DNA from 3 places in the Paenibacillus sabinae T27 genome. Region 2 is predicted to be linked to each of the others. Evidence: riboswitches for the same ligand, from Rfam matches in the RefSeq annotation. Region 2 holds a riboswitch; each other region holds the start of a gene.
The links. Region 2 has a riboswitch for cyclic di-GMP ahead of PSAB_RS03040 (transglutaminase-like domain-containing protein). Riboswitches for the same ligand answer to the same signal wherever they lie in the genome.
Positions count from the first base shown of each region.

Region 1: another riboswitch for cyclic di-GMP. It lies ahead of PSAB_RS25885 (glycosyl hydrolase); the one in region 2 lies ahead of PSAB_RS03040 (transglutaminase-like domain-containing protein).
Region 3: another riboswitch for cyclic di-GMP. It lies ahead of PSAB_RS21395 (stalk domain-containing protein); the one in region 2 lies ahead of PSAB_RS03040 (transglutaminase-like domain-containing protein).

Region 1 is NZ_CP004078.1:1,094,175-1,097,452, forward strand. Features, by position in the region: gene PSAB_RS04895 (UDP-glucose dehydrogenase family protein) at 1-311, shown strand, start outside; gene PSAB_RS04900 (sugar phosphate nucleotidyltransferase) at 463-1,833, shown strand; cyclic di-GMP riboswitch class I at 1,984-2,067, shown strand; gene PSAB_RS25885 (glycosyl hydrolase) at 2,080-3,278, shown strand, end outside.
Region 2 is NZ_CP004078.1:655,625-658,902, forward strand. Features, by position in the region: gene PSAB_RS03025 (glycosyltransferase family 2 protein) at 1-600, shown strand, start outside; gene PSAB_RS03030 (GtrA family protein) at 593-1,063, shown strand; gene PSAB_RS03035 (class D sortase) at 1,076-1,735, shown strand; cyclic di-GMP riboswitch class I at 1,841-1,921, shown strand; cyclic di-GMP riboswitch class I at 1,994-2,074, shown strand; gene PSAB_RS03040 (transglutaminase-like domain-containing protein) at 2,088-2,897, shown strand; rRNA gene PSAB_RS03045 (16S ribosomal RNA) at 3,206-3,278, shown strand, end outside.
Region 3 is NZ_CP004078.1:4,634,658-4,637,935, forward strand. Features, by position in the region: gene PSAB_RS21395 (stalk domain-containing protein) at 15-1,865, opposite strand; cyclic di-GMP riboswitch class I at 1,956-2,048, opposite strand; gene PSAB_RS21400 (radical SAM protein) at 2,239-3,138, shown strand; gene PSAB_RS21405 (pyridoxal phosphate-dependent aminotransferase) at 3,162-3,278, shown strand, end outside.

The DNA of each region.
Region 1 (3,278 bases), 440 kb from region 2:
AGGTGTACGATCCGATTGCCGCGGACAATTTCCGGAAGCAATACGACCACCCGCTGATTCACTGGTGCGCCGTGCCGGAGGAAGCGGGAACCGGCAGCGACGCGGTCTGCCTGCTCACAGATTGGGCCGTGTTCAAGGATATCGATCTGCACCTTCTGGCAGCAGGAATGCGCAAGCCGATCCTGATCGACGGGCGCAACGTCTACTCCAAGGAACAAATCGAAGGAACCGGGCTGGAATATTATTCGGTGGGACGCCCGCGGATGGGCGGACTCAGCGGCTTGTCTCCAAGCGTGGCAGGAGCGGTATAAGCGGTATATATGGATAAGTGACGAACCGGGTCAGGCGCCGCAGACTCAGGCGAAGCAGGTTCGCCGCGGCGGCGCCGCTACCTTAGGATATTCCGTTAAGAAGCAGGCTGTTCACGGCTGTATCATGACCATTATGAGGGAGGGTATCATTATGAAACTGGTATTATTGTCTGGCGGTTCGGGAAAACGGCTGTGGCCTCTGTCCAACGACTCTCGGTCGAAACAGTTTCTGAAGGTGCTGGAAAGCCCGCTCGGCGAGCCGGAATCGATGGTCCAGCGGGTATGGCGGCAGCTGGGAGAAGCGGGACTTGCGGAATCGTCGTATTTGGCGACAGGGCGCGGGCAGGTGGAGATGATCCAAAGCCAGCTGGGCGGGGATGTCAAGATCATCGTCGAGCCCGAGCGCCGCGATACGTTTCCGGCCATTGCGCTGACGGCCGTCTACCTGTATTCGGTAGAAGGCGTTCGCCCGGATGAGACCGTCGCGATCCTCCCGGTCGATCCTTATGTGGAAGGCTCCTTCTTCGGCTCGATTTCACAGCTGGAGCAGGCGCTTGACGATACCGGCGCAAATCTGGCGCTGATCGGCGTCGTGCCGGAGCATCCCTCGGAGAAATACGGCTACATTATTCCTTCGGGCGGCGCGACGGAGAAAGAGGTAAGACCGGTTAGCGGTTTCCTGGAGAAGCCGGATCGCCTGCGGGCCGAAGAGCTGATCGGACAGGGCGCCTTGTGGAACTGCGGGGTGTTCGCCTTCCGGCTGGGATATCTGCTTAATATTTTACAGCAAAAAGGGCTGCCTTTGACTTACGAGGAGCTGCAGAAGCAGTATAAGCTGCTCTCTTCCATCAGCTTCGATTACGAAGTGGTTGAGAAGGAAGACAAGATCGTTGTCCAGCCGTATGACGGATTCTGGAAGGACTTAGGCACCTGGAATACCCTGACCGAGGAAATGGCGAGCAACCAATTAGGCAAGGGCGTGCTGACTGAGGATTCCTCTACAAGCTGCCTGGTCAACGAGCTTGATATTCCGATCACGGTAATTGGCGCCCAGGACCTGATCATCGCCGCGAGCCCGGATGGCATCCTCGTCACCCACAAATCGGAAAGCCCGCGCATCAAAGAGGTGCTGAAGGGCGCGGAGCAAAGACCGATGTACGAGGAACGCCGGTGGGGCCACTATAAGGTGATCGATTACGTCAAATACCAGGAAAGCAATGAAGTCCTGACCAAGCGGATTTTTATCGCAGAGGGAAAAAATATCAGCTACCAGTATCATCTTAAGCGCAGCGAAATCTGGACCTTTATCAGCGGGGAAGCCAGCATCATTCTTAACGAGAAATTGCACACGGTGAAAGCCGGAGATGTTGTGCGCATACCGGAAGGAACGAAGCACAGCATTCTCGCGTTGACCGATGTGGAATTCATCGAGGTTCAGACCGGATCGGAGCTGGTGGAAGAGGATAATATCCGCATAACGCTGGATTGGAAGGATATTGAACTGCAGCAATTTATCTCGTAATAATGCCTGAATGAGGGATAACCTACTTATTAACCATATAACAAGGCTATTAAACGGGTCTTTTGGCTCATTTATTGAAGAATGATGAAAATCAGTCTTCATCATTAATTGTACACCGTCGATATTTACGGTAGAAGGTTAAGCCTTCCAATACGACAAAGGCAAACCTATCGCGAGGTAGGGACGCAAAGCCATAGGGCCTCTCCATTTCAGAGAGGCAGCCTGGCTACCGAAAGGAAGATGAAATTGAAAGTTCACCGTACGTATCGATTGTTCTGCATGCTGGTAACTCTGTCTCTGCTCCTGTCATTTGTTCCGTTCATGGGCGGAGGAAGCGCATCGACCGTTTCCGCGGCGGCTGCGTCCACAGCGCCGGTGACCCCGGACGCTTCACCCGAAGCGGTCAAGCTGCTGAGTTACCTGTATTCCATTTCCGGAACCCGAATTATCACCGGTCAGCATGACTATCTGGAAAGTCCGGACGAGTTCAACAACAAGCTTCAAGTAACGAGCAGTAGATATGCAGCTCTCCATGGATATGAGCTTGGCGCGATCAACGGCCAAACGGACGGCGCCGTAACATGGCTCCGGCAAAATGTGGTGAACAGCGCCATCAAATGGTATAAGTCCGGAGGCATCGTCGCGATGACGTTCCACGAGAATCTGCCGGGAACATCATACAGCTGGTCCAATGTGCAGATGTCGTTGTCCCAGGCCGACTTCGACAAGTATGTTACACCCGGAACCCCGGAGTACCAAAATCTGATCACTGAGCTGGACAAGGTGGCGGTTTCGCTGAAAACCCTGCGCGATGCCGGAGTGCCCGTTCTGTGGCGGCCCTATCACGAAATGAACGGGGGCTGGTTCTGGTGGGGCAAGAAGACGAATTTTACTGCTCTCTGGAATATTATGTATGACCGTTTTGTCAATGTTCATAAATTGAACAACCTGATTTGGGTGTGGAGCCCGAATGCTCCGAACGACTGGGCCGATCCTTACGCGAAGACTTATCCCGGTGCGGATAAAGTGGATATTCTGGCGGCGGACATTTACAACAAGGACTTCAGACAGAGCTATTATGACGATCTGTTGAGTTTGGCCGCAGGCAAGCCGATTGCCATTGGCGAGAATGGTGAAATGCCCGATCCTGCGATGCTGCCCAAATATCAGAGCAAATGGGTCTTTATGATGACCTGGGGCAAAATGCTCTATGAAAACAACACCACGACTACAATCAAGAGTTTTCTAAACAACGGATTTACGTTAACCCGCGATGAAATTAGTACGGCTCTGGCTTCGTATACGGTGCCAATGCTGTCGGAAAGCCCGACGCCAAGTCCGTCGCCGACACCATCGCCGACACCGACGCCGAGCCCAACACCATCGCCGTCACCGAGTCCAACACCGACACCTACGCCAAGTCCGACACCGACGCCGGTACCATC
Region 2 (3,278 bases):
GCCAAGCTCTTTTACCGCCTGCTCAGTAGCATGACCAGCGTGGATATCCCGACCGATACGGGCGACTTCCGCCTGATTGACCGCAAGGTGTGCGATGTGCTGCGCGAGCTGAAGGAGAAGAACCGCTATGTCAGAGGTCTTGTCAGCTGGGTCGGCTTCCGTCAGACGATGGTGGAGTACGTTCGCGAAGAGCGTTTTGCCGGGGAAACGAAGTATCCTCTCAAAAAAATGATCCGGTTTGCGCTCGACGGCATCACGTCCTTTTCGCACAAACCGCTCAAAATCGCATCTTATCTCGGATTTTCGCTCTCTTTTTCCAGTTTTATCTTTCTGTTCTTCGTCTTGATGCAAAAATGGTTCACCTCCCGCACCGTGCCCGGCTGGGCCTCCATTGTAGGGGTGAATCTGCTGTTTAACGGGATTGTACTTATGATTCTCGGGGTAATCGGGGAATACATCGGCCGGATTTACGACGAATCGAAGGATCGGCCGCTGTATATTGTCCGCCGGACCGTGGGCTATACCAGCCTGAAAGAAGAGGAAGCTGAGCTCCTTCGCGAGGAAGCTGGACTTACGCGGAAGGGCGTGCCTCATGAATAACAAAAATATGCGCGGCGAAATCATCCAGTTCGTTAAATTTAATATTGTCGGTCTGCTGAATACGCTCGTCGATATGGCCGTGTTCGCGCTGCTGAATTCGCTCGGACTGTACTATGTCGTGGGCCAGATCATCTCTTATGGGGCGGGAACGGCCAACAGCTTTATTTTAAACAGCAATATAACGTTCAAGGACCGGAAGCGGTCCAAAGAGGACGGGTTCGATTATAAGCAGCTGATGAGGTTTATTGTTTTGAATTTGGTTGTGCTGGGTATATCTTTGCTGCTGATGAGCTTGCTAATCGACCGGCTGGGACTGAAGGAGCTGGTATCGAAGGTACTGGTTACCTTTGTTACGGTCATCATCAATTTTGTCGGCAGCAGAAAATGGGTGTTCGTGAACCCGAAGCAGCCCCTGTCCGTTTCGGGCGAGGCGGTCTCCGGAGGGGATGCGGACCAACGTTAGAGGTGAGATAACTTGCGCAAGCTGTCCTATATCATTATTATTGCGGGCGTTCTGCTGCTCCTGTATCCGAAGGCCAGCGAATGGTTCGAAGACTGGCAGCAGCAGAAGCTGCTGGAGGAAGCGGAACGGAACTTTGAACAAGGAACGAATACGGCTCAGACCTCTGTCGATCCCGACTTGCGGCTCAAATACGCCAAAGTGACGCAGCTGCTTGCGGATGAATCGGTATTGGGCGAAGAATCTGAATCTGCGGATAATAATGGGGCTTCGGACGCCGGCGAGCAAGCGATCGGACTGATTGAGATCGATACGATTGATGCCAAGCTTCCCGTGCTTGAAGGAGCCACCAAAGCGAATATGAGGCATTCAGCCGTGCATCTGACCGAGACCGCTCCGCTCGGAGAAGTAGGCAATGCGGCCATTGCTGCTCACCGCGCTCATACCAAAGGCAGACTGTTTAACCGTCTGAACGAAGTGAAGATCGGAGATACGATCACCGTTAAGACCAGAGGGAAAGTCTATAATTATATCGTTTATGATATTCAGATCGTTGATCCGACAGACATTTCCGTGCTGGAGGGCAATAAAAAAGACCGGATCTTGACGCTGATTACCTGCGATCCGCTGATCAACCCGACCCATCGGCTTATTGTCCACGCAAAACTTCCGTGACTGTAGCGGAAAAATGTTAAAAGAGGCGGATGGAGCAGGTATATCTTCCTATTATTCTATTGTTATTTGATATTGATATGGTAAAATATATGTAGAAAAGCTAAACACGATAAATGGCAAACCTCCCGAAAGGTAGGGACGCAAAGCTACAGGGCCTTCCCGTCAGGATGGCAGCCAGCTGCCGAATGAAGAGGCTTTTTTGTTTGAGTTTTAATATAAATTATGGTATTTATTCCAAAAATAATAAAGATAAAGCTTGTGTGACAAAGGCAAACCTGCCGAAAGGCAGGGACGCAAAGCTACAGGGCCTTCCCGCCAGGATGGCAGCCAGCTACCGAAAGGAGTTTTATCCATGAAGAAGTTGTATGCGGTGATCCTCGCTTTATTAATCGTCGCCGCCTCCGCCGAAGCGACTCCGGCAGCCGCTGCGAGCAGCGGGTCCGAATGGCTGGATGCTTCGGAGTTAAGCCAAGGTGTTGTCGGCATTCAATATAACGTTCCGCAGAACAAGCGCACCAAACTGATGATCACCAAGAACGGCAGCAGCTATACCTACAACCTGTTCGCATCGGAGCCTAATGAATCTTTCCCTCTTCAACAAGGCAACGGTACCTATCGCATCTCCATCCTTGAGAACACCAGCGGCAATAAATATAAAGTGGTGTATTCCGACTCGGTCGACCTCTCGCTAAGCGACCCCAACGCTGTATATTTGAGCTCCGTGCAGAATGTGAATTGGAGTCCCTCGGACAAAGCGGTACAAAAAGCGAAACAATTGACTCAGAACGCTGCCACGGACAAAGAAAAGGTAACCGCCATCTACAACTATATCGTCTCCAATATTAAATATGATTACGCTTTGGCCGCTAATGTAGCCAATGATTATGTGCCGAGTATCGACAATACGCTTGCCTCCAAAAAAGGAATTTGCTATGACTACGCCTCCCTTTTCGCCGCCATGCTTCGGAGTGTGGATGTACCGGCCAAGCTGGTCATGGGCAATAGCAGCTATGTAGCTGAGTACCATGCCTGGAACGAAGTCCTCATCGGAGGCAAGTGGGTCACTATCGATACAACAGTTGATGCGGGCTTGGGCAAGAGCGGCAAGACGGCTCCCCTGATTAAAAGCGCAAGTAAATATACGGCCGTGAAGTATTACTAAGCACAAACAATCCGCTTAACCAATAAGTGGATTGTTTTTTTTTGTGATTTCGGGGTTGCCATATTCAATGAGAAGAGGTATTATAGGTGAGTCGCTCTTGGGAGGCACAAGCGTTTAAAGATAACTTGAAAAAAACTTTTTAAAAAAAGCTTGCGTTTCTGAAGAGTACATGATATATTATAAAAGTTGCTGCTAACGAAAAGTTGAACGGCGGCAAAGAAGTTTGATCTTTGAAAACTGAACAACGAGTGAGTATTAAATGAGAAGAAATTCTCGTCAGTTTGTTTGATTGAGCTATCGGCTCTACCTTTTTGGAGAGTTTGATCCTGGCTCAGGACGAACGCTGGCGGCGTGCCTAATACATGCAAGTCGAGCGGAGTT
Region 3 (3,278 bases), 1.3 Mb from region 2:
ACTGCTATTATTGTTTAATTCTTTAAAGGTTCACCCCATTCGTCAAATCCGCCTTGATACAGCATATTCCCCTCGGGATCATAGAGGGTGCCGTTGATAAACCGGTCGTCCGCAAAATCCCCCTCAATTTTAACCTCATCATTGGCGTAATACCAGATTGCCTTTCCTTCTCGACCTCCCTGGCTTATTTCTACGACGAGATATTCACCAGTACTTCGATTCAGAACCACCTCTAGCCCCTCCCAATGCAAGCCCGATTCGTTGTAAGAACCTTTATACCGAAGTCCTCCGCCGGGATAATATTCGATGCCCTCCACCTGCTTGCCATTTCTCATCGTTCCTTCGAAGTACAGTTCGTCAGCGAAAAGATAGTACATTTTCCCTTCGCCATCCATTTTATCGTTCTTCCATTCCCCTTCATAGAAAACACGTCCGTTTTCGTTGTATTGCGTTCCATACCCCTCACGGATACCGTCTACCAGCCCGCCATGATACCGCATGCTGCCGTCTTCGTTATACAGGGTATCCTTTGTATCTTTCAGGCTGATGTACACCGTCTGCTTTGCTCTATTCCAGCTAATTTTACGGTCAGCCGCTTCACCAATAAGCCTAAGAGGGACATAGGTTGTACCGCCCCGAGTAACCGGCGCAGAATCGGTTTTGATAACTTTTCCATTAACAACCATTTCTTTCTTGTCAATAGTCAGTTTAATTACCAGGCTTCCCTTGGTGCCCGTGATCTGGCGCGTTTTGTTATCCCATTTAATGCCGAACCCCATCCGCTCGAACAGGGAACGAAACTCGACATAGGTGCTATTGTTAAGCGAAATCGGGGCCGTACGCAGGGGAACCTCTACCCCATCCATAACGACATGAATCGGTTCTGCATTCCGGTCTGCACGGGTACTCGGAGGAATGATGGTTCTTTTGACGATAAAACCGCCTTTATTTAAATAAATCAGCGTATCGCCGGAGAGTCCGAGTACATGATTGTATGTCGCTTCCAGCGGTATCGAAAAAGACTCCTTATGCAAAAGGTCTACACCTGTTACCTTTGCTTGATCTCCCTCTCCTTTTTCAACCCAAATGCCATAGGACAACCCTGTGAATACTTTTGACAATTTGTAAGGAGAATCTTTTTGCAGCACGATTCCCTTCTCAGACGGAGTGGTTGCGTTCAGCTCAACATAACCCTGATTTTCCCTAAGCTTGGTCTTAAGCACAATGTATTTGCCATTGAACGAATAATCATGCGGAAAGCTGGCTCCGTAAAAATGATCTTCACTCTTTGAACCCAAATCATAGGCTCTAATTTCATCGGATCGGTACAGATAGATAAGCCGGCCCTTACCCAGCTGAGGATTACTCCCTTCCTCGATCTCCTCCGACTCACCGCTTGCCAAATTAAGAACTTGGACTTTGTAATGATCAACCCATGCCAGATAATTGCCATTTCCAACGGGCTCCGTTAGCGAGGATGACCCGCCGTCAACCAGTTTCTTTTTTTCCTTACTTTTCAAATTGTATCCCCATATATCACTTCCATGGAGTTCATTACTCTGAATCCAAAGAACCATTGGGCCTTGAATGGTATCCGCTAGAACCGGGTTATATTTGTGGGTCTTATCGGTAGTCAATCTTTCCGTCTTTCCGTTATCCAAATTTAAAACATAAATCGAATCATAGTGATCTTGAATTATAGTCCAGGTTAAGTAGCGGCCAGCGATATCAGCATCCTTGAGATCTTGAAAATCAACCGGTCCGACTTTGAACTTCGTCACCTCGTCTTTCCATGTGTAGTTCTGCCCTGCTGCTGCGCTCGCAGCCATCCCCCTTGTTTCCATTTCGGTTAATGCAACGAGCATCCAGACCACAAGCACACTCCAAAAGATTCGTCTCATTTTCGTTGAACCATTCCTTTCTTCTGCTGTAAGAACACGCAAAAAAACAAGCCTCTGAGCAACCCGGCTGTCTGGTTATAGCTTACTATAACGGAAGACCCGTGGCTTTGCGCCCCCGCCTTTCGAACGAGTTTGCCTTTGGTCAATCACTTGTTTCGTGATTTCTTATAGTTCTTTTGCACTTCTTTTTTCAGTATAAATCCAGATTTAAAATTTACCAATTAATATTTTGTTTGTCACTCACTTGAGATACGCACTTTAAAGTACGTACTACCTCAGATAGCCGTATAATTGTAAACTTATAGAAATCAGTGCTATGTACAAAGGAGAAGAGAAAATGAAGTATACCGGCCCCGTTTACCGTCCGCCTTTTGAAGCGAATTCGCTATTACTGCAAGTCACTGTCGGATGCAGCCATAATGAGTGCAGCTTCTGTACCATGTATAGCGATGTGCCTTTTCATGTCGAAACGCTGGAACAAATTGAGCATGATTTATGGGAAGCCAAACGAATGTATCCTGAAGTAAACCGTATATTTTTAGTCAATGCCGACCCTTTTGCCCTGAGTGCAGACCGGCTTAAATCCATTGCGGTTAAAATCAATGAAATTCTGCCTCAAGTTCAGACTATAGCGATGTATGCCTCCGTTAATAACATTAAAAATAAAACCGATGAAGAGCTTAAAGAATTAAGAGCCTTAAAGATTAACGACCTCAATATCGGCCTGGAATCCGGTATGCCCGAGGTAGTGGAACATTTTAATAAAGGATTTACGGTGGATGAAGCCAAAGTACAGTTAAAGCGTTTAACCGAAGCTGGAATGGACTTTAGTGTAAATATTATCATCGGAGGAGCCGGCAGCGAAAAAACACGGGAAAATGCAAAAGCAAACAGCAAACTGCTAAATGAAGTTAAGCCAAAGCTGATCTTTATTGCCACTTTACATGTGGATCCCGGCAGCCCGCTGGATGAAGAAGTAGAAGAAGGGCTTTTTATAGAAAATACCTTGCGCCAAAATATTGAAGAGGAAATCGAAATGTTAAGCGGACTGAACCTGGACCATACCTTTTTCTTCGGTCTCCATACCTCCAATGTAATACCCGTTCGCGGTATGCTCCCAGACAAGAAAGATGAAATGATTGCGGCACTAAAAGAAGGCTTAAACTCCATTGGGGTCGAATATTTAGACGGTCACCTGCAAAAAGGTGTGGAAGGAGCGGTTTCAATCCCCAGATAATGGGTGGAGGAAGGAGATCAGGAATGAAAGAATTATCATCAAAGATCGCAAGCATCGAACCGGCTAAAATCAGAAAAATGTATGATATGGCCCAAGGATTAGACAATGTAATTAGTTTTGTAATAGGCGAACCTGAATTT